4 regions of the Parasynechococcus sp. genome follow, and region 1 is predicted to be linked to each of the others. Evidence: predicted binding sites of a transcription regulator. Region 1 holds the regulator's gene; each other region holds the start of a gene.
The links. The regulator NtcA, encoded in region 1, controls nitrogen genes in cyanobacteria. The targets are predictions, from matches to a motif close to GTANCNNNNGNTAC.

Region 1 (5,532 bases):
CCACCAGCCAGCCTGGGAGCGTTCCAGAAAGGCCTGCTGCTGGCGGTGGCCTTCGCGCTCGCGCTGGCCCTCCTTGTTCTGCGCGGTGGTCTCCAGAGCGAATCCCCGATGGAGCAGTTGGCACGGCGTTCTCTGGATCCTGATGTCGCGCTCAGCAATGGCCAGCCGACGCTGATCGAGTTCTATGCCGACTGGTGCCAGGCCTGCCGGGAGATGGCTCCAGCGATGCTGAGCCTGGAGCAATCCACGCGGGATCGCCTCGACGTGGTGCTGGTGAATGTCGACAATCCCCGTTGGCTCGATCTGGTGGACCGGTACGAGGTCAACGGCATCCCCCAGCTGAACCTCTTCGCAGCGGACGGTCAGCCTCGTGGTCGTTCCATCGGCGTGCGGACACCCCAGGAACTCCAGGCGCTTGGTGACGCCCTGATCAACGACACCCCCGTTCCAGCACTTCAGGGAATCGGAAGCACGAGCACCCTTGAGGATCTGGCCAGCACCGACAGAACCGGACCCCGCAGCCACGGTTGACGGGCATGGCCGGGCCATCACCGTCATGATCACAGGACCGAGCTGCTGAACAGCACGCCATGGAGCGTTTCCGAGTCGATCTGATCGCCGCCACGCCGAATCCGCAGCAATGCATCTATGCCGCGATGCATCAGGACTACAGCGAGGGTTTTGTGGCCGCTGATCGGGACAGCTGGCCTGACGAACAACGGGCTGGCGAGATCTGCATCAAACGGCTGCTTGCCGGGGAACGGGGCCATTTCGGTCCGCTCGAACATGCTCAGATCGTTCTGAACGTGGGCTGGTTTCCGCATTCGGTGATGCAACAGGCCCGGACGCATCGGGTGGGCGTCAGTTTCGATGTGCAGTCGATGCGATACACCGGCGAGCGCATCTGCCGGGCTGCGGACGGCGAACTGCCCCTGGAGGAGGTCTTCTACCTGCGACCGGTCGGGGAGTACAGCGACCGACAGGGGAAGAAATACCTCTACAGCCAGGCGGAGCGTGAACTTGATCTCAACCACTGCCAGCAATCAGCCGAGCGTTACAGGGATCTGCTGCGTGCCGGATTTGCGGAGGAACATGCCCGCGGCATCCTTCCCTTCGACTACCGCCAGCATTTCATCGTGAGCTTCAGCCTGAGGGCTTTCCTTCACTTCATGGATCTGCGGGCGAAGCTCGATGCTCAGCTGGAGATCCGCAGACTCTGCGACCTGATGTGGCCGCATCTGGTGGACTGGGCTCCGCAGTTCGCCGAGTGGTACGAGAAGAGCCGGCTGCACAGAGCGCGTCTGGCTCCCTAGATGCGGGCCAGGGTGACACGCTCCGGCTGATGCTGATATTTACCCTGCCGATCGCTGTAGGTCGTGTCGCAGGGGTCCCCCTCAAAGAACAGCAGCTGACAGATGCCTTCATTGGCATAAATACGGCAGTCAGCACCGGAGCTGTTGCTGAACTCAAGCGTCAGATGCCCTTCCCAGCTCGCTTCAGCGGGCGTTGTGTTGACGATGATGCCCAGCCGCGCATAGGTGCTCTTGCCGAGACAGATCACCGTGATGTTGGCGGGCACCCGAAGCTTCTCCAGGGCGACACCGAGGCCGTAGGAATGCGCTGGAAGGATGAAGTAGCCACCGTCCTCGTCCTCATGCAGAGGCGTGGGCTCCAGATTGGCGGGATTGAACCGCTTGGGGTTCATCACCGTTCCGGGCACATGCCGGAAGATCATGAACTCCTGCGGGGAGAGGCGAAGGTCGTAGCCGTAGGAGGAACATCCGAAGCTCAGAACCGGTCGCAGACGTTGCTCCGGATCAAGATGGCGCACCAGACCTGCCTGGAAGGGCTCGAGCATCCCCTTCTGAGCCTGCTCGGTGATCCAGCGATCGTTCTTGAGCATCAGAAACCTCTGCGCAGTTCGGTGACCTGATCCGCCATGGCCATGACGCTGGAAGGAATCGCCGGCCCAGTGATGATCACATCCATGGAGCCTGGACGCTGCTGCAGGCTCGACAGAAGCTCATCTTCCTTCAGGTAGCCGAGCGCTGCCGCGAGACCGACTTCATCCAGCACCAGTTGATCAAGGTCGCCTTCAGCGAGATGGCGCCGGCAGGCCTGCCAGACGGCATCGACGGCATCGGAACCACCAGGCTGATCGGGCTCCGCAAGACACGCCGGAATATCCGGACGCAGCCAGGTGAGCCCGCCGCAGAGCAGCACACAGCCCTCCGGCCCCTGCTTCACCCCCCCCTTGAGGAACTGGGCGATCAGGACGCGGCTGCCGAGCCCTGCCGCCCGCATCGCCTGGCTGAGAACACTGGAAAAACTGCCCCGATAGGAGGCCGTATGCACCTGCAGCTGGCCCTCCGGAGCCACCAGATGCAGCGGCGCGGATGCGGGAAGCGGCGGAAGCGGACGCAGACCGGCCCTCTCCAGCGCATGGCGATCCCCGGTCAGGGCTCCAGAGGATCGATGGCTGGTGGTCAGGCTTGCGGTCATCGCGTCGGGTGTCACCAGGGATACACCCTGCAGACCTCGAATGTAGCGGCGCGATGCGACTCCACAAGGCCATTGACACTACGGATGGTGTGCTGTGAAATCAGGTTCATGGTGGATCCCTCCGAGACCCGAGCCGACGGGCGTCGTCCAGATGCCCTTCGGCCGTTTGAAGTGAGCTGGGATCCGATGGGGTTCGCTCTCAGTTCATTGATCGTGCGCACCGGACGCACTGCTGTTCTGTGCAGCGTCTGCCTCGAAGAGACGGTGCCGCGCTGGCGGAAGGGGAACGGACTGGGCTGGATCAGCGCTGAATACCGGCTCCTGCCCGGCTCCACACCTCAGAGGCAGTCGCGGGAACTGCTCAAGCTCTCCGGCCGCACCCAGGAGATTCAGCGATTGATCGGCCGCAGCCTGCGCGCCGCGGTGGACCTGGAAGCTCTCGGAGAACGCAGCCTGCTGATCGATTGTGATGTGATCCAGGCGGATGCCGGCACCCGAACCGCGTCGGTCACCGGGGCCTGGATGGCTCTGCAGCTGGCCTGTGACCGTCTGATCGCCCAGGGGATCCTGGAACGCCAGCCGATCCGGAGCCAGGTGGCAGCGGTGTCCGTCGGACTCCTGGAGGGCAGGCCGCTGCTGGATCTGGATTACAGCGAAGACAGCCGAGCTGACGTTGATCTGAATGTGGTGGCCTCAGGCGACGGGAGTCTCCTGGAGATCCAGGGCACGGCCGAAGGAGCTCCGTTCAGCCGCGGACAGCTGAACGTCCTGCTGGATCTGGCGCAGCCCGGGCTTGACGCCCTTCTGGCCGCCCAGAGCCATGCCCTGAGCAGCCGCAGCTGATTGCGTAATAACGGCTACACAGCTGAACAGGGTCGATCCTTAACTTTTAATCAGTCGAAACGGATTGTTGGGAACCAGCAGTGGGTTCAGCCGTTACGTCGCCGTTTCGGCCCATGCGCCCCAGGACCAGCCGGTCAGCTCATCCCGCTCGCTGCTTGATGTCATCAGAGATCTGGACGGCGCCAGCACGGAACTTGTCGAACGAAACAAGACCATCTTCTTTCCAGGTGATCCCGCCGAGCGGGTTTACCTGATCCGGCGCGGTGCCGTGCGGCTTTCCAGGGTCTATGAGTCGGGCGAAGAGATCACCGTCGCTCTGCTTCGTGAGAACAGCCTGTTCGGGGTGCTGTCGCTGCTCACAGGCCACCGTTCCGATCGCTTCTATCACGCTGTCGCCTTCACCCGGGTGGAGATGGTGACGGCACCGGCCGGCTCAGTCCGTGCCGCGATCGAGGCCGACACCGCAGTCGGGCTCAGGCTGCTTCAGGGTCTCTCCAGCAGGATTCTGCAGACCGAAACAATGATCGAGACCCTCACGCACCGGGACATGTCCTCCCGCCTGGTGAGTTTTCTGCTGGTGCTCTGTCGGGACTTCGGCGTGCCGGACCAACTGGGCATCACCATCGACCTCCGCCTCTCCCATCAGGCCATCGCCGAGGCGATCGGCTCCACGCGGGTCACGATCACCCGACTGCTGGGAGACTTGCGTCAATCCGGTCTCGTTCAGATTGACCGCAAGAAGATCACGGTTCTGGATCCGATTGCTCTGGCCAAGCGGTTCAGCTGAGAGTCGGCCCCACTGGGAGGTGACGCCGTGAGCGGATGGCTGCTGATCATCGCGCTGCTGGTGCTCGGCGGCGTGCTTTCAGCTCTGGGCGACAGGTTGGGCAGCCGTGTCGGCAAGGCACGCCTCAGCCTGTTCAACATGCGACCCCGACGGACGGCGGTGCTGATCACGGTGCTCACCGGCAGCCTGATCAGTGCGCTGTCCCTCGGTCTGATGCTGCTGGTCAGCCGTCAGTTGCGGGTTGGGCTGTTTGAGCTCGACGGACTGCAACAGAAACTTCAGGACAGCCGCCGCCAGCTGCAGCAGAACAGAGGTGCCCTGGAGTCAGCCGAGGAAGAACGTCGTCAGGCCATTGCCCAGACGCAACGCATCGATGCCGAGCTGTCGACGGCCAAGCAGCGGGCAGCGACACTTCGTGAGGAGCTGGAGCCTCTGCAGCAGCAGCGCGTCCGGCTGGAGGCCGAGCAGCAGCGCCTCAGCCGCGACATTCAGCAGCGGGACAGGGACATCAAGGCCCGGGACGCAGACATCCGCCGCACCGAGGAGGAACTCAAGCGGGTTCGGGCCAGCATCCAAGCCGGTGAGGCGGAACTCAAGGAGCTGGAGCGCAACCTGATCGCCCTGCGCCGCGGTTCCGTGGTTCTCAGCAGCGGAGAGGCTCTGGCCACAGCCACCATCCGACTGGAGAGTGCAGGACAGGCGAAGACGGTGATCGACCGTTTGCTGCAGGACGCGAATCTCACGGCCTACCAGCAGGTCCGACCCGGTGAGACCCCCGACCGACAGATCCTCCTGGTTCCCCGGAACGATGTGCAGCGTCTGCGGACGATCATCAGCAAGCCGGGCACATGGGTGGTTTCGATCCGCTCTGCCACCAACGTGCTGCGCGGAGAGACCATCGTCTATGCCTTTCCTGACGTCCGACCGAACCGGCGCATCAGTCGCAGCGGCGAAGTCCTGGCGTCGGCAACCCTCCCGGACCAGGATCGATCACCGGAGATGGTCCGCCGCCGCCTGAACCTTCTGCTCGCCTCTGCGTTCGCCGAGGTTCAGCGTCGTGGCTCCCTCGTGGAAGGACTCCAGTTCGACGGGACGGTCTTCGCTCAGCTCGGCCTGGCTCTGGTGGACCGCCCCGAAGGAGAGGGGGATCTGACCCTTGAGGTGATCGCCGAGAGCGACAGCGACAGTGGCGATCCGGTGCTGGTGGCGTTTCGGGTCAGCCCATGAGCCGACTGGCCGGTGTTGATCCCGGGAGAAGCAAATGCGGCCTCGTGCTTGTGGACACCGAATCCCTCCAGGTGCTCAGCGGGGCTGTCGTGATCTGCGAGCAGGTTCTGGACCGGCTGAGCGACTGGCAGGTCGCCGGAGGACTGGACGGGATCGTGCTGGGTGACGGCACC
Region 2 (5,532 bases), 320 kb from region 1:
ATCTCTCTGCTGCGCACAGCTGGCGCCTATCAGATGTATCGCCAGAGCGTGCAACAGGCCATCACACCGTCATCGGTGGCTCGGTTTCTGTTGCTGGATCCGATCTTTCCCCGTTCCGTGCGTTTCTGCCTTCAGGCGATCAATGAAACCCTGTCGCAGATTCAACGGGCCCCCCAGGCAGGGCCTCCGGATGACCTCGAATGTCTGCGGGGTCAGGTGCTCGCCAAATGGAGTTACATCCGCATTGATGTTCTGATCGAGCGCGGACTGCATGAAGCCATCGATCAATTGCAAACCGACCTGAACCAGCTGCATGCCTTGATTCACAACCGATATTTCATCACCGGCGACCTCGCCTCCACCCCCTCTGACCCCTCATGCGCGCTCAGCTGACCCATAGCCTCACCTACCGCTACGAGGCCCCGGTTCAGCTCGGCGAACACAGGCTCTGCCTGCGTCCTCGCGCCCAGGGCCATCAACATCTGATCGAGCACAGCCTTCGGATCACGCCTGAACCGAGCCACAGCCATGACCTCCTGGCTGCCAGCGGGGATGCCATCCAACGCGTCCGCTTCTTCGGACCCACCGACGCCTTGCACATTCAGGCCAGCAGCCTGGTGGTGACACACCCGGCTGCACCGCTGCTGGACTGCTTCAACGGTCTTGAACCGCCCCTCCCTTACCCCCGGCGACAACTCAACCAGGATCTGCTCGGAGCACTCGAAGGCTGGCTACCCAATGGCCAGCACGATCCTTCCGCTGTGGAGCTGGCACAGGATGCGCTGATGGGCAGCAATCAACAGGTGCTGCCGTTCCTCCATCAATTGATGGAGATGATTCAGGATCGGGTGAAGTACACCCAGCGCCACGCGGGCCCGGCCTGGCCAGCAGGCCGGACCCTGCGCGAACGGATCGGATCCTGCCGGGATCTGGCGATGCTGATGACGGAGTGCTGCCGCAGTATTGGACTGCCGGCTCGCTTTGCGAGTGGTTATCACCTCGCCGACCCGGCACCGCAGAGTTACGACCTGCATGCCTGGACCGAGGTGTATCTGCCGGGGGCCGGCTGGCGTGGCTTCGATCCCAGTGCGGGCGGCGAAATCACCGAGCGCTACATCGTTCTGGCCAGTTCCTCGAAACCCGATCTCACCGCAGCCGTCTGCGGCACCTTCAGTGGCCCACCAGGAACGGTCAGCGAGCTGAGCTGGTTGATCGAAGCGATGGTGGAATCAGAATCCGACCAGAACCACGCACCCAGCCTGATTCAGGCCGCCTGAAGCTCCGGTTCCACTCCATGAAGGCATGGTTTCGGCGCTGTGATGGTCGTGGCATCCATCAAGGCCGGAATGCGAGCACTGTTGTAAACGCGGAATTCATTCACGAGGGAGACTCCCTGCTCGCGCACGGCCTGGTTCAGGACGACCGAACCATCGGGATCTGACACCGAACGATGGAAGGTGCCCGGAGGAATGCGCAGGATGTCGCCGCCACTCTCCAATCTCACGATGTGGAACGGCTTCTCCCAGGCCAGATTCACGAGATAGAACGTGCGACCGCCACTGGCGGCAAGCAGATTGTCCTCCTGGTGAGGATGAAGATAGAACTGCCAGGCGCCACTGGCCGGATCGTTGGGTGGGCTGGTCGCCGGCCCGGTGTGAATCACCAGGTCACGGGCATTCGACGTTCCCACGGTGACATCGAAGAAGCGAACCGATGGTGTGTCGCGGAAGCGTTCGTAGGCCAGCAGTTCAAACATCAAACCGGGTCGATGAAAACCCGAACACTGCATGTGTTGTAACGGGAGAAGCCTTGGGAAATGGTCGCGACAGCGACGGTTCAGCCCCCCAGATAGGCCATCTCCGCATGATGGTTTGAATCAGCGTTGCCATGACGCTCCTCGCTGTAGCGATCGCTTCGCCGATGCCAGAGAGCGGCCATGGTCCGCTCGAGGTCTGACTCCACGTCCAGTACCGGGGTCAGATCCGTGCCCTCCGCTGCGAACAGACAGGTGAAGGCACGGCCATCGGCCGTGACGCGCAAACGGTTGCAATCCGAACAGAAGGGCTCACTGATGGAGGCGATCACACCGAGGCAGCCTCCACCGTCGGCGTAACGCCAGCTCCGCGCTGTACCGCTCACAGGGCGACCGAGCGGCTGGAGCGGCCACCGCGCACCGATGCGCTTCACCATTTCAGCGGCCGGGAGAACCTGCTGCGGACGCCAGCCGTTGCGATTGCCGACATCCATGAATTCGATCAGACGCAGCTCAAGCCCCCAGCGCCGCGCCAGATCCGCCAGGGGAATCAACTGATCGTCATTCACAGTCCGCTGAATCACGGCATTGAGCTTCAGGCCACCGGCAGCAGGATCAAAACCGGCTGACGTGGCAGCCTGCAGCCCGGCAAACACCTGCTGCAGGAGGCGTTCACCGGCCGGAACACCGCCACGGAGGCCGGCCATGCGCGCCGCCACCTCTGGATCGACAGCATCGAGACTGACGGTGATCCGATCCAGACCGGACGCACGAAGTGCCGTCGCCCGTTCGGACGTCAGCAGCACGCCGTTGCTGGTGAGAGCGACCTCGCGCAACCGGTTGAGAGGATCACCGAGCGTCTCCCGTCCGTTGTGGATCTGCTGAAGCAGAGGGAGCAAGCGGTCACTCAGCAGGGGTTCACCCCCGGTGAGCCGCAGGGTGTGCACGCCGAGACGACAGGCAACCCGAATCAGACGCAACTGCTGCTCCAGACTCAGCAGGCCTGGAGGATCCTCCGCATCGGGGCAGCAGTACGGGCAGCTCAGATTGCAGCGGGCTGTTAACGACAACCGCAACACACCCAGCGTCCGAGAACGCTGATCAGCAACCGATGGCTCACTGGTCATGGGGTCAACGCTGCCAGATCCTCGGGTCGGTTCGCATTGAGCAGCACATCGCGCGGCAATCGCACCGTCTGCAGCGGCAGCCGGTCCAACCAGTCCAGCCAACGCCACTGGCCGGCGGTGAGTTGCTCGATGAGGGCCGTTTGAAACGGTGCCCCCGATGGGATCACCGCCAGAAGTGGCTGCAGACGCTCGCCGTCATGCGCAACGGCGATCCGATCCGGCCTGCATTGCCAGGCCATGATCAACTGCCTGAAGGTGTCCGTTCTGAGTCGCGGCATATCCACAGGAAGAACCAGCACCGCCTGCCCCGGTGTCGACGGCAACACCCTGGCCAGGGCATTCAGCGGCCCGCTCCAGGGCGGCGGTTCCAACAGAACACGCACGTCGGAACGATGCGCCAGTTGATCGGCATGGGTCTGATGACGACTGACGACCTGGACCGGGAGTTCAAGGGGCAGCAACTGATCCACAATCGCCGTGAGCCAGACACCACCATCGGGATGAGGCAACAACGCCTTATCGCGTCCCATGCGTCGGCTGTCGCCACCACTGAGCAGACACACCTGCAGAAGTGGATTCACGCCAGCGAATGAAGTTATGGAAGATCTAGGACGCCGTGGTCTTGCAGTAGTGCTTGTTACCAGATCGATCCATAGAAAATATCCTGATCAAAATCATCAGTCGATTCAATGTGTGGCGGAGCACAGAAACCAGCCAGTTGGTAACCAATCAAACCAACAGATTCATCGCACATTGGTTGAATGCGCCACTTAACGGATATTTTTCGACCGTTTCGCCACCCACGGGCACCCTTTCGTTTTGAAGCCCGCGGTTTCAACATTTCTCCTCTCAATGCTTGGCGACCTTTGGTCGTTCCAGGGCAGGTACCGCACCCTCCACCTCACCTGGATCGCCTTCTTCCTGACCTTCGTGGTCTGGTTCAACCTGGCCCCTCTGGCCACCACCGTGAAAGCGGATCTCGGATTGACCGTTGGTCAGATCCGCACCGTGGCCATCTGCAACGTGGCCCTCACCATTCCGGCTCGCGTGCTGATCGGCATGCTGCTGGACAAATTCGGGCCTCGGATCACCTACTCCAGCATCCTGGTTTTTTCGGTGATTCCCTGCCTGCTGTTTGCGTCCGCCCAGGACTTCAACCAGCTGGTGGTGGCGCGTCTGCTGCTCTCCATCGTCGGCGCCGGCTTCGTGATCGGCATCCGCATGGTGGCCGAATGGTTCCCGCCCAAGGAAATCGGCCTGGCTGAGGGCATCTATGGCGGCTGGGGCAACTTCGGCTCCGCCTTCTCGGCCCTCACCATGGTCGCCCTCGCCGGCTTCCTCTCCTTCTCCGGCGGCTTTGAACTGCCCACCGGTGCTGTTCTCAACTGGCGCGGTGCGATCGCGCTCACCGGCATCATCTCGGCGCTGTACGGCGTCTTCTACTTCTTCAACGTCACCGACACCCCCCCGGGCAAGACGTACCAGCGTCCGGAACGGACCGCTGGTCTGGAAGTGACCTCAATGCGCGATTTCTGGGGCCTGCTGGGCATGAATGTGCCCTTCGCCGCCATCCTTTGCGTGCTCTGCTGGCGCCTGCAGAAGGTGGGCTTCCTCACGCCGGCCACCTATCCCCTGGCCCTGGGTGCCGTGGCCGTCTGGTTCGCGTTCCAGACATGGGGCATCATCCGCACCAACCGCGAGCTGATCCTCGGCACCAAGGTCTACCCCAAGGAAGACCGCTATGAATTCCGCCAGGTGGCGATTCTCGAGCTCACCTACATCGTGAACTTCGGGTCCGAACTGGCCGTGGTGTCGATGCTGCCCACCTTCTTCGAAACCACCTTCGATCTGCCGAAGGCCACCGCCGGCATCCTGGCCTCCTGCTTCGCCTTTGTGAACCTGGTGGCCCGCCCCGCCGGTGGTCTGATCTCCGACAGCGTCGGCAGCCGCAAGAACACCATGGGCTTCCTCACCGCCGGCCTGGGCATCGGCTATCTGGTGATGAGCATGATCAAGCCGGGCACCTTCTCCGGTTCCACCGGCATCTTTGTGGCCGTGGTGATCACCATGCTCGCCTCCTTCTTCGTGCAGTCCGGTGAAGGCGCCACCTTCGCGCTGGTGCCCTTGGTCAAGCGCCGCGTCACCGGTCAGGTGGCTGGCCTGGTGGGCGCCTACGGCAACGTCGGCGCTGTGACCTACCTCACCATTTTCAGCCTGCTGCCGATGTGGATGGGCGGTGGCGGCGAACCCACCCCCGAGGTGATCGCGGCTTCCAACAGCGCCTTCTTCCAGATCCTGGGCGTGGCTGGACTGATCGTGGCCTTCTTCTGCTTCTTCTTCCTCAAGGAGCCCAAGGGTTCCTTCGCGGAACTCCACGAAGGCGAAGTGGCCTGAGCCACCTCCATCGGCAGCGATTGATCACTGCCCATCAGCCCGGGGCTTCGGCCCCGGGTTTCGTTCTTGATCCCTTGTCCAGATGAGCGACGGTCCCCGCAGCGTCCGCAGTCAGTGCCCGTACTGCGGTGTGGGCTGTGGCCTCGAACTCCTTCCACCGGCTGTGAAGGGCCAGGCGGTGAAGCGGGACGCCGAAGGCAACCCGATGTGGACCGCCCGTGGCGACCGGCAGCATCCCTCCAGCCTGGGACAGGTCTG
Region 3 (5,532 bases), on a different contig from region 1:
CCCAGCCGTTCGCCGTGGTGACCGCTTTCCAGATCAGGCCCTTGCCGATCTGATTGTGGCGGCGGAAGGAACTGTGCACACCAAGCCGGCCGCCGTACCAGAGGCGCGGTTCGGTCTCGACGATCCGGACCACACCCACCACATCAACATCGTCATCCGCATCCGGGGAGGGAGGACCGTGCTGCAGGGCCGCGATCGGCCAGGCCACAGCATCGAGTTCATCGCGATCGGAGCGTTCGAACACGTTCTGCTCACGGCAGAAGATGCTGCGCCGCAAGCGCCAGTAACCGCGGATCAGGTTGGAGTCAGCACGCAGCAGATGGAACGAGAACCGATCCGAGCAGGCCGTCGGAGACAACTGGAAATCGTCGGCATCAACGCCGATTCCGGCACGCACCGACGGCGTGAACAGTCGCGGGGCCGAGCTCACGCTCCTGCCGATGCCTCCACTGCTGGGATCAAGACACAACATGATGATCAGCCCGCCTGCTCGAACAACGACAGAGCCGAACAGGCACCGCACTTCGCACATCCAGCGGCCATCTGCTCCGAACGCAGATCCCCCTTCCGCAGCAGGTCGGCGACGGCCTGGTAGACATCCACCATGAAGCCGGTGTCCGGAGCGGGGTGATGCTCCAGGGGCGTTCCGGAGATGGGCACGAAGGGAACGACGAAGGGATAGACACCCAGCTCGATCAAGCGGCGACTGCAGTCGATCAAGGCGTCCCGACTGTCTCCAAGGCCCGCCAGAAGATATGTGGACACCTGACCGCGACCGAAGACGGCGACGGCATCGGCGAACGCCTCGTAGTAACGCTCCAGGCTGATCTCGGACTTGCCGGGCAGGATGCGGCGACGCACGTCCGCCTCCACAACCTCCAGATGCATGCCGAGGCTGTCGATGCCGGCCTGCTTCATCCGCCGATACCAGATCGGATCATCGGGGGGCTCGCACTGACCCTGAATGGGCAGATCGACCCGGCGCTTCACCGCGGCCGCCGTCTCCGCCATCAGCCGGGCACCACGGTCATCGGCGTTGGGCGTGCCGGTGGTCATCACCAGCTGGCTGACGCCATCGAGACGCACCGCCGCCTCGGCCACTTCGGCCACCTGCTCGGGGGTCTTGCGGACCAGCGTCGCGTCGTCCTCCAACGACTGCTCAATCGCGCAGAACTGGCAGGACTGCGAGCGATCGCGGAAGCGGATGCAGGTCTGCAGCAGCGTTGTGGCGAGCACATCCCGGCTGTGCAGCAGGGCGATCGAGCGGTAGGGGATGCCATCCGCGGTGCTGAGCCCGTAGAACGCCGGTTCATCGGTGGCGGCGACCTGGGCCAGGGAGGCATCGCCCGGACCGCTGAGGGCGACACCGTCCGGGGAAGCGTCGAGATGATACGGCGACGCCTCGGAGGCGTTGTTGTACACAGGCACCATCACCGTGCGGCCACCGATCTCGAGAGCGCGGTGATCCGAGGGGCCGGCTCCACCCCGACGCCCCTGATTGCCGTTCAACGGCTCTGCCCGCAGACCCTTCACCTGCAGTTCCGTGACGAGGCGACCCAGATCAGACATGGTCGAGCTCCTCGCTGAAAGCGGTCGGCTCGACCGGCATGTCGTCCATGGTCAGGGCCGGAGTGCGGTTGATGCGCAGCGAGAGCAGTTCCGGCCGGCTGTAGTGGCCGACGCTGTCCATCATCCGTTTGCGCTTGGTGATCAGAGCCAGATCCAGTTCTGCGATGGCCAGGCCCTCGCCATCGGGCAGTGGTCCGGCCAGGTAACGCCCCTCCGGACTGATCACCGCGGTATGACAGCCCCCCTGAAAGGCCTTGTGCAGCGACGTATCCGGCGTGATCGACGCGAAATCCTCGGGGTCCAGCCACCCGGTGGAGCAGATCACGAAGCAGCCGGCCTCCAGGGCGTGGTGTCGCATGGTCACCGCGGTCTGTTCGGTGAAGATCGGACCGACGAGTGAACCGGGGAACTGGGCGCAGTGAATCTCCTCGCCCTGAGCCATCAGGGCGTAACGGGCCAGGGGGTTGTAGTGCTCCCAGCAGGCCAGCGCACCGATGCGGCCGAGGGGGGTGGGCACCACCTTCAACCCGGCACCGTCGCCCTGCCCCCAGACCATCCGTTCGTGATACGTGGGTGTGATCTTGCGTCGCTTGAGAACGATCTCGCCGCAGCTGTTGAACAGCAGCTGCGTGTTGTAGAGCGTGCCTCCATCGCGTTCGTTCACTCCGAGAAGCACCTGCATGCCGTGCTGACGGGCAGCGGCCGCGACTGCATCGGTGACAGGACCCGGCACGACGACCGCCTGGTCGTAAAGAGCCAGGTGGGGGCGACCCATGCGAACCGGTGGTTCGACGAAGGAGAAATAGGGGTAGTAGGGAAGAAATGTCTCCGGAAAGACGATCAGCTCCACACCCTCGGCCGCCGCATCGGCCATGGCCTTGAGCACGTTCTGCAGAGATCCGTCGAGGCTGAACAGCACTGGACGGATCTGAGCGGCGGCAACTTTGACAGTGGTCACCATGACAGGGATCAGCTCCGGCTCAGAGCGTCCAGGTGTCGAGGATGAAGGCGCCTTCCTTGCGGTGCATCAGCACGATGTCGAGCACATCGAGAGGATTGACCGGCGTGATCCCTGGCATCAGGGCCTTCTCACCATGGCCGTAAAGCGCCTGAAGTGCGAAGCGGCAGGCGTAGACCTTTCCGCCCTGATCCATGAATTTCTGAAGGCGTGCATTGAAGTTGAGATGGCCGTCAAAGGCGGCATCACCAAGCTTCGGGAAACCCCGCATCACCCCGAGAGTGACGCCAGGACCGTAGAGCAGCACTGAGGTTTCGAAGCCTTTGTTGATCAGACGACTGGCCTGCAGAAGGTTCACCAGACCGATGGATCCTTCGAAGGCAACGGTATGGAATGTGACCAGAGCCTTTTCACCCGGCTCAGCCTTGACGTCAGGAAAAACTTTTTCCTCGTAGTCAACGAGAAAATCCCCCGGCTGATTGGCGGGGCGGTCGACTGCAGGCATGTGAAGAAACGTTGATGAACAGAAGCGTGCACCCTGGCATCAACGAAAAGTGTTCCATTTGCAACCAAATACAGCACCAATGCGCGAGAAATCGCTTCAACTAATTGTGCCTTTCAATACACAAATGAAAATGATTTTCCTGAATCATTGCAATGCCAAGTTGTGTGCTGAAGCATGCTCAACAGCGCGCATCACTCCGATCTCCATCAGGTTGTGGTGATCGGGGCCGGACAGGCCGGTCTTTCCGTGAGCCAGGCACTTCAGCAGCACGGAATCCGTCCTCTGGTGCTTGAGAAGAACCGGATCGGACACGCCTGGGATCAACAACGCTGGGATTCCTTCTGCCTGGTGACTCCCAACTGGCAGTGCCAGCTGCCTGATTTCCCCTACGACGGCGACCAGCCTCAGGGATTCATGGCCAAGGCGGAGATCGTGGCCTTCCTGCGCCGTTTCGCCCAGCACGTCGGGGCTGATGTGCACGAGGGTGTGGCCGTGCAGCGGCTTTCGCAGACCGGCAGCGGCTACCGCCTGCTCACCAGCGAAGGCGAGGTGAGAGCGCAGCAGGTGGTGGTGGCCACCGGTGGCTATCACACACCACGCAGGCATCCACTGGCGGAACGGCTACCGACCTCCGTGCTGCAGCTCGATGCCCGCGATTACCGCAATGCCGGATCCCTGCCGGAAGGCCCTGTGCTGGTGGTCGGCAGCGGCCAGTCCGGCAGTCAGATTGCTGAAGACCTGTTTCTGACCGGACGGACGGTGCACCTGAGCGTGGGCAGCGCCCCCCGCTCGCCACGGATGTACCGGGGACGGGACGTGGTGGACTGGCTGGATCGCATGGGTTACTACGCCATGCCGATCAGCGAGCACGACGATCCACGCAGCGTGCGTGCCAAAACCAACCACTACCTCACGGGCCGGGATGGCGGCAGGGAAATCGATCTGCGGAGGCGTGCGATCGAAGGACTGCATCTGCACGGTCGCCTCGCGATGATCAGCAGCGACCGGATCCGGTTCGCCGACGACCTCAGCCGCAATCTTGATCAGGCCGATGCGGTGTACTGCCGGATCCGCAGCAGCATCGACAGCTGGATCGAGAAGCAGGGCATCGAGGCCCCCTCGGAGGCTCCTTACTCCCCCTGCTGGCAGCCACCGGATGGGCAGGATCCGGGTCTTGATCTCACCGGTGAACCGCTGGCGGCAGTGATCTGGTGCACGGGCTACCGCAGTGATTTCAGCTGGATCGATGTACCGGTGTTCGATGGTTCCGGACAACCCGCCCACGATCGTGGCGTCACCCAGAGCAACGGCCTGTATTTCCTCGGCCTGCCTTGGCTGCACACCTGGGGGTCCGGACGGTTCTGCGGCGTGAAAGACGATGCTCTGTATCTCGCACGGCTGATCAGCCTGAGGCTGAAACGGCGGGACGCCAGCCAGGAACGGCTGGAATGCACCGCTCTGCTGGGCTCCTGAACAAGGTCAGGCCGCTGGAGAACCATGGCCGTTGAGACGATCCCTTGGCATGTTGAAGGGATGAAGCAACACTCCTGGCTCCAGCGCATCGGCACCTACCTGCTCGGCCTGGTGGATGAGTACTGGGCCATGCGCCGACCATGGCAGTACGGCAGCAAGCAGCCGCAGTGCGCTCTGCGCAACAACGGAGACCAGCTCTAGGGGCTGGATCGACCGCTCAGCTCACCACCACACCCCAGTAACGGGCCGTGCCCGTCCAGCCGCAGACGCTGGTGCATCGGAGTGAATCGGCTCAGGAGGCCATCGAGAGATCGGACCCGTCGTCGATCTTGAGATGCTTTGTCAGGCAGGTGGTGACACAGACCTGATCATTGATGTCGCATTCAGTGATGCAAACGAAGTACTCATCCAGGGCTTGCCATCGTTCAGTGATGGATTCATGGTTGTGTTCTCGTCTGAGCGAATACATGTGAGCCTCGCAAGTTCAACACACTTACAAGCAGCATTCAGTTCAGGTCAAGAAAACCATTGCGCAGAGTAAATTACTTAGGAGGAAATTCTCAGGCTTAAATACTCAGTTAGCACCACATGTGCAGCGAGAGCTGAGATCGAACTGAGCACGCCGTTTCCAGCTTCGTTGTCTGTCGTCTTCTGGGCAATGCGCCTTTACACGGGTTGCCGATGGGAAGCCGCCCCACAACAGTGAATCCAGGGCAGGGGAGACGCCATGGACTTCAGAAGCCGCATCTTTGCCAACTCGCGCGGTTCCACCATCGATGCCGTCGGCAACGGTCAGTACCTGGTCTGCCATCACTCCAGCTGTTTCAAGGTGAAGGGATGGCGACGGGCCCATGAGGCCGTGAAGCGCCTGGAAGGCTCATCGGACTGAACGATGGCTGAATATCGAATCCACTGCAGGCACTGCGGTTACGAGGGCCGCGACAACTCCCGTTGGATCCCCTTCGCCAAGGTGCAGGCCAGGGGACGGAGCTGCCCCCGCTGCGGGAAGGCGACGGATCTGGAACCC
Region 4 (5,532 bases), on a different contig from region 1:
ACGGATCTGCAAGGTGGGCTGTCAGCGAACCCGTTCAGAGTGCTGAAACCACAGGTTTCCGCGCGGTCCACACCCTCGTCATGAAATGGGATTCGCCTTTGATGGCCTCGAATCCCGCGCTGGCCAGGCGTGCGGGGATGTCATCACTGATGTAATCGCGGTAGTAGGGCTCGTGAAAGACCCTTCTGAAGTTCTCCATCGCGACGCCGAACTCCGGCGAGTCGTTGATCTGGACCGAATCCGCGAGAACGAAGGTTCCGCCGGGCTCCAGCACCCGCCAGGCTTCGTTCAGCACGTTCTGGCGCGCTTCCCCCGGGAGCTCATGGAGCAGAAACACACAGGTCACGGCCTGCAGGCCGTCATCAGCCAGAGGAAGACGTTCTCCATTCGCCCGCAGCAGCTCCACCAGTGGTGACGTCCCACCATTCAGCCAGCGATTCGCCTGCCTGAGGTAGGCCTCCGAAAGATCGATCCCGATCAGTTCCGCGTGGGGAAAGGCTCCGCGGATCTGATGCAGGGTTCGACCGGTGCCGGTCGCCACATCAAGAATCCTCAGCGAGGCCGGCGATCGATCTGAGAAGTGACGCAGACCTCTCTTGAGAGGTGCCAGAACGCGGCGACGCATGGCATCGGCGGTGCCGTTGAACAGAATCTCAACCTGGAGGTCGTAGAGGCCTGCCGAGTGATCGCTCAGATACCCATCCGTCTGGTGGTGGAAGTTCTGGAGGTAGTAGTCGGGATAGAGGCTGGGGTCGGTTCCTTCCGGCAGATCTCTCACATTGCGCTGCTTGCGGCGGGACCAGGTTGAGGGCAGATCGAGCCAGACCATCGGATACGTTCTGGCCCACTCCAGCCAGGGCGCATCAAAGAGCAGTTCCTGCGGATACACACCCTGCTCAGCGTCAGCCCAGTCCCGTTCCTCGAGCTTCGCCATGGCAGCTCGGAGGGTGTTCAGCATCTCGGGAGGAACCGATTCCGTGCTGGGGACGGCTTCCGGAGCCACAAGCGACATCAGCCGCGTGCTGAGGTCTTTGTGAACCAGACCGGCCAGACCTTTCCCCTGCTGCAGGGTCTGGTAAGCGAGCTTGCTGAAGGGCGTGGTCGCCATCGGAGTGCGTTGAAGACGACCATTCCAGCGAATCCATTGCTGAAACGGGGACTCTGCTCATCAGACGGAACCTGACGGTCATCAAAAAGGCCCGTCTCCTGAGAAGACGGGCCCCTGAACACACCGACCGGATCCCCGGATCAGGCGTCGTAGTACATCGCGAACTCGTGGGGGTGAGGACGCTGCCGGAGCTGCTGAACCTCCTCGTATTTGATGTCAATCCAGTTCTGGATGAAGTCATCAGAGAAGACGCCTCCCTCGGTCAGGAATCCCCTGTCGGCATCCAGAGCTTCGAGGGCGCCGTTGAGAGATGGCGGAACCGTGGAGATGCTGGCGAGTTCTTCGGCAGGCAGTTCGAACAGGTCCTTGTCGAAGCCGTCACCGGGATCGATCTGATTCTTGATGCCGTCGATGCCGGCCATCATCATGGCGCTGAAGGCCAGATAAGGATTGGCCAGAGCATCACCCGAGCGGAACTCCAGACGCTTGGCCTTGGGGCTTGGGCCTGTGAGAGGGATGCGGACGGCGGCGGACCGGTTCCCTTCGGAGTACACCAGGTTCACAGGAGCTTCGAATCCGGGCACCAGTCGCTTGTAGCTGTTGGTGGTGGGGTTCGTGAAGGCGAGGAATGCCGGAGCGTGCTTCAGGATTCCACCGATGTACCAGCGAGCCGTCTGGGAGAGGTTGGCGTAGGTGCCTTCTCCGAAGAACAGGGGCTGGCCGCCCTTCCAGAGGCTCTGGTGCACGTGCATGCCGCTTCCGTTGTCGTTGAAGACAGGTTTCGGCATGAACGTGGCCGTCTTGCCGTACTTCTTCGCGACATTGCGGACGACGTACTTGTACGTCATGACGTTGTCGGCTGCCTGGATCAGCTCAGCGAATTTCATGCCCAGCTCGTGCTGGCCAGCGCCGGCCACTTCATGGTGGTGCTTCTCGATGGGAATCCCGAGCTGGCCCATGAGCAGAAGCATCTCCGAACGGATGTCCTGGGCTGTGTCGTTCGGAGCGACGGGGAAGTAGCCCTCCTTCTCCTGGATTTTGTAGGCGAGGTTGCCGCCTTCCTCGAGGCGACCGGTGTTCCAGCCCGCCTCGATCGTGTCAACGCTGTAGAAGGCGCCACCGGAGGACGAGTTGTAGCGGACGTCGTCAAAGAGGAAGAACTCAGGCTCAGGACCGAAGAAGGCCATGTCAGCAAGGCCGGTCGAGCTCAGATAGTCGAGAGCCCGCTGGGCCAGGGCGCGAGGGCAGCGCTCGTAGGGCAGACCGGTGCGCGGCTCCTGAATCGAGCAGATCATGCTCAGGGTTTTGTGCCGGTAGAACGGGTCCACCCAGGCGGTGTTGGGGTCGGGCACCATGGCCATGTCGGAGGCCTGGATGCCTTTCCAGCCGCGGATCGATGAACCGTCAAAGGCAAGGCCCTCGGTGAAGGACTCCTCCTCCAGCAGATCGGTGCAGACCGTGAGGTGCTGCCACTTGCCGTGGAGGTCAGTGAACTTGAGGTCGATCAGTTCAATGCCCTCGTCTTTGATCTGACGGAGGACATCCTGTGAAGTTTTTGCCATGGAAAGACGTCTCGGCCCTAGGCGTGCTTTTAGGACCGTAAAGATCCTGAATACCCCATTGTGTAGCAAGGGGTACAAAATTCTCCACCCATCACCTGGGGCGACATCTCTGCTCGGCCGGTTCCGCTGACGCTCCGCGTAACCGTTTCTGTCAACTTCGCTGGAACTCAGGCCCCCAGAGGCTTTTCGCCGGATGACAGGTGTTAGCTTCCGGCCGGGAGTGTCTGTCGAATCCACAGCATGCGCGACGCCATCAGCGGATTGATCGGTCGATATGACCAGCAGGGTCGTTACTTCGACCGCATGGCCATCGACCGGATCGAGTCGTTCCTTGGTGAGTCCGAACTTCGGATCCGCGCCGTGGAGCTGATCAACCGCGATGCCGCCGAGATCGTCCGCGAGGCGAGTCAGACGCTGTTCCTGGATGAGCCGGAACTGCTGCTCCCGGGAGGCAACGCTTACACCACAAGGCGCCTCGCGGCCTGTCTGCGGGACATGGACTACTTCCTGCGCTACGCCAGCTATGCCCTCGTGGCTGGAGACAGCACGATCCTCAACGAGCGGGTGCTCAACGGGCTGGATGACACCTACAAGAGCCTCGGGGTACCAACCGGTCCGACGGTTCGAAGCATCGTGCTTCTCGGTGAGGTCGTCTGTGAACGACTCCGGTCCGAAGGGGTCCCCCTGGAGCGCCTGGCCACCGTCCGAGAGCCCTTCGATCACATGGCCAGAGGCCTCGCTGAGACCAACGTGCGTCAGCGCTGATCCGAAGCTTCAACGACTGCGTTGCAAACCGACGGATTTCGTCCGCTGGGTGAGATGAGTGCGTAGCATCTGCGGCCAGACCTCCTGCTCAGGGCCTTGGCGACGACCCACTCACTCCTTCCCGTAGACGACAGTCACCGCAGGAGCTTCGATCCGATCGCCACCCCGGACAGACTGCTTCTCGGACCGGGGCCGTCCAATGCCCACCCGACGGTGCTGAAAGCTCTGTCTCGCACGCCCATCGGCCATCTCGATCCGCTCTACGTGGAATTGATGAGCGAGGTTCAGGAACTGCTTCGTTACGCCTGGCAGACCGAAAACCGACTCACGCTTCCGATGAGCGGTACCGGTAGCTCCGCCATGGAGGCAACCCTGGCGAACACCGTCGAACCCGGTGACACCGTTCTCGTCGCGGTGAAGGGGTACTTCGGTTTACGGCTTGTGGACATGGCCGGTCGCTACCGCGCCGACGTCAGAACCATCGAAAAGCCCTGGGGAGAATGGTTCTCCCTTGAGGAGCTCGAGGCGGCGATCCTCGAGCACAAGCCGGCGATCCTGGCGATGGTGCATGCCGAAACCTCCACAGGGGTCTGCCAGCCCATGGAGGGAGTCGGCGAGCTGTGCCGCCGGCACGACTGCCTGCTGCTGCTGGATACGGTCACGTCTCTCGGCGGTGTTCCGCTCTACATCGATGACTGGCAGGTCGATCTCGCTTACAGCTGCAGTCAGAAGGGACTCAGCTGCCCCCCTGGGCTTGGTCCCTTCACGATGGGCCCCCGCGCTGAGGCCAAGATGGAAGCTCGCCGGGACAAGGTGCCGAACTGGTACCTCGACGTCTCCCTCCTCAACAAGTACTGGGGCAGCGACAGGGTTTACCACCACACAGCGCCTGTGAACATGAACTTCGGCATGCGGGAGGCCCTGCGTCTGCTTGCCGAGGAAGGACTGGACCAGTCCTGGGCCCGACATCGTCGCAATGCGGAAGCGCTCTGGAGCGGCCTGGAGGCACTCGGTCTTGAAATGGTCGTTCCCGAGGAGCATCGGCTCCCCACCCTCACCACCGTTCGCATCCCTGAAGGGGTTGATGGAAAGGCATTCAGCCAGCATCTGCTCAATACCCATGGCATCGAGGTGGGTGGTGGCCTCGGCTCCCTCGCCGGCAAGATCTGGCGCATCGGTCTGATGGGCTACAACTCAACCCCCGAGAACGTCGACCGGCTGCTTGATCTGTTCAAGACCGAGCTCCCCAGCTTCAAGGGGACCGTCGCCGCCGCTGCCTGAACCAGCCTTCCAGCTGATCTCGGGCTTCGATCCGTAGAACCCCTCCCTGCACCGACATGTGATGGTGCGCACTTGCATGGGTGGACAGATCGAGGCTTCCCCCCAGGCCCCCTCGCTTGGGATCCGATGTTCCATAGATCACACAGCCCATCCGCGCCTGCACAAGGGCTCCGGCACACATCGGGCACGGTTCAAGCGTGACGATCAAGGTGCAGTCGTTGAATCTCCAGTCGCCCTGAACCCAGGCGGCCTGTCTGAGCGCAACCAGTTCGGCGTGACCAAGAGGATCCCTCCCCGTCTCGCGTCGGTTGCTGCCATGGCCGATGCAGCGACCTTCGGCATCCAGAACCACGGCTGCCACCGGCACTTCCCCGGCCTCACCGACCCTCTCCGCCCGCTGAAGCAGCACTGTCATCCAGCGCTGCACGGTGGCTTCCCGCATCAACGCACATCGAACGATCTGTGAGCACGTTCCCACGAAAGGCGAGGATCAGCGAAGCTCCACCGTTGCCGGTGCACGCCAGCTCCGATCTGCGTCAGCCCGTGACCTGGCTTCCACCCTTCGCCTCCCCTGACAGCCCGGACCCTGTCCTGCGCCATTTCCTTCATCAGGCGAGCGACCTGCTCTGCGAGTGGATCGGCACGGCCGCGGACCGCCCACCGCTGCCTGTGGTCCGTCCCGAGCCGGAGCTGGTGCCTGGGGATCAGGGATGCGACGTACCGGCGCTGTTGAACGACCTGCAGATCGTCATGGACGGGGCCTATCAGCCGTCCCACCCCGGGGCGCTGGCCCACCTTGATCCCCCTCCGCTCACC

Region 2: the regulator NtcA is predicted to act here: its motif matches at 3,508-3,521, upstream of ACJ0G7_RS07395 (molybdenum cofactor guanylyltransferase).
Region 3: the regulator NtcA is predicted to act here: its motif matches at 3,139-3,152, upstream of ACJ0G7_RS00440 (MSMEG_0569 family flavin-dependent oxidoreductase).
Region 4: the regulator NtcA is predicted to act here: its motif matches at 2,733-2,746, upstream of glnA (type I glutamate--ammonia ligase).

Annotation. Positions count from the first base shown of each region.
Region 1 is NZ_JBJLJL010000008.1:234,144-239,675, forward strand. Features, by position in the region: gene ACJ0G7_RS05800 (thioredoxin domain-containing protein) at 1-531, shown strand, start outside; gene thyX (FAD-dependent thymidylate synthase) at 591-1,313, shown strand; gene dcd (dCTP deaminase) at 1,310-1,903, opposite strand; gene ACJ0G7_RS05815 (cob(I)yrinic acid a,c-diamide adenosyltransferase) at 1,903-2,502, opposite strand; gene rph (ribonuclease PH) at 2,611-3,345, shown strand; gene ntcA (global nitrogen regulator NtcA) at 3,413-4,132, shown strand; gene ACJ0G7_RS05830 (DUF3084 domain-containing protein) at 4,160-5,359, shown strand; gene ACJ0G7_RS05835 (resolvase) at 5,356-5,532, shown strand, end outside.
Region 2 is NZ_JBJLJL010000008.1:549,853-555,384, reverse strand. Features, by position in the region: gene ACJ0G7_RS07415 (alpha-E domain-containing protein) at 1-393, shown strand, start outside; gene ACJ0G7_RS07410 (transglutaminase family protein) at 378-1,277, shown strand; gene ACJ0G7_RS07405 (hypothetical protein) at 1,265-1,756, opposite strand; gene ACJ0G7_RS07400 (GTP 3',8-cyclase MoaA) at 1,837-2,880, opposite strand; gene ACJ0G7_RS07395 (molybdenum cofactor guanylyltransferase) at 2,877-3,461, opposite strand; gene ACJ0G7_RS07390 (NarK family nitrate/nitrite MFS transporter) at 3,733-5,274, shown strand; gene ACJ0G7_RS07385 (nitrate reductase) at 5,357-5,532, shown strand, end outside.
Region 3 is NZ_JBJLJL010000002.1:10,762-16,293, forward strand. Features, by position in the region: gene ACJ0G7_RS00420 (MSMEG_0567/Sll0786 family nitrogen starvation N-acetyltransferase) at 1-472, opposite strand, end outside; gene ACJ0G7_RS00425 (MSMEG_0568 family radical SAM protein) at 478-1,569, opposite strand; gene ACJ0G7_RS00430 (Nit6803 family nitrilase) at 1,562-2,530, opposite strand; gene ACJ0G7_RS00435 (MSMEG_0572/Sll0783 family nitrogen starvation response protein) at 2,550-3,032, opposite strand; gene ACJ0G7_RS00440 (MSMEG_0569 family flavin-dependent oxidoreductase) at 3,207-4,505, shown strand; gene ACJ0G7_RS00445 (hypothetical protein) at 4,566-4,706, shown strand; gene ACJ0G7_RS00450 (hypothetical protein) at 5,233-5,394, shown strand; gene ACJ0G7_RS00455 (hypothetical protein) at 5,398-5,532, shown strand, end outside.
Region 4 is NZ_JBJLJL010000010.1:276,859-282,390, reverse strand. Features, by position in the region: gene ACJ0G7_RS11415 (class I SAM-dependent methyltransferase) at 35-1,108, opposite strand; gene glnA (type I glutamate--ammonia ligase) at 1,249-2,670, opposite strand; gene ACJ0G7_RS11405 (allophycocyanin subunit beta) at 2,911-3,435, shown strand; gene ACJ0G7_RS11400 (alanine--glyoxylate aminotransferase family protein) at 3,532-4,716, shown strand; gene ACJ0G7_RS11395 (nucleoside deaminase) at 4,688-5,158, opposite strand; gene ACJ0G7_RS11390 (pyridoxal phosphate-dependent decarboxylase family protein) at 5,230-5,532, shown strand, end outside.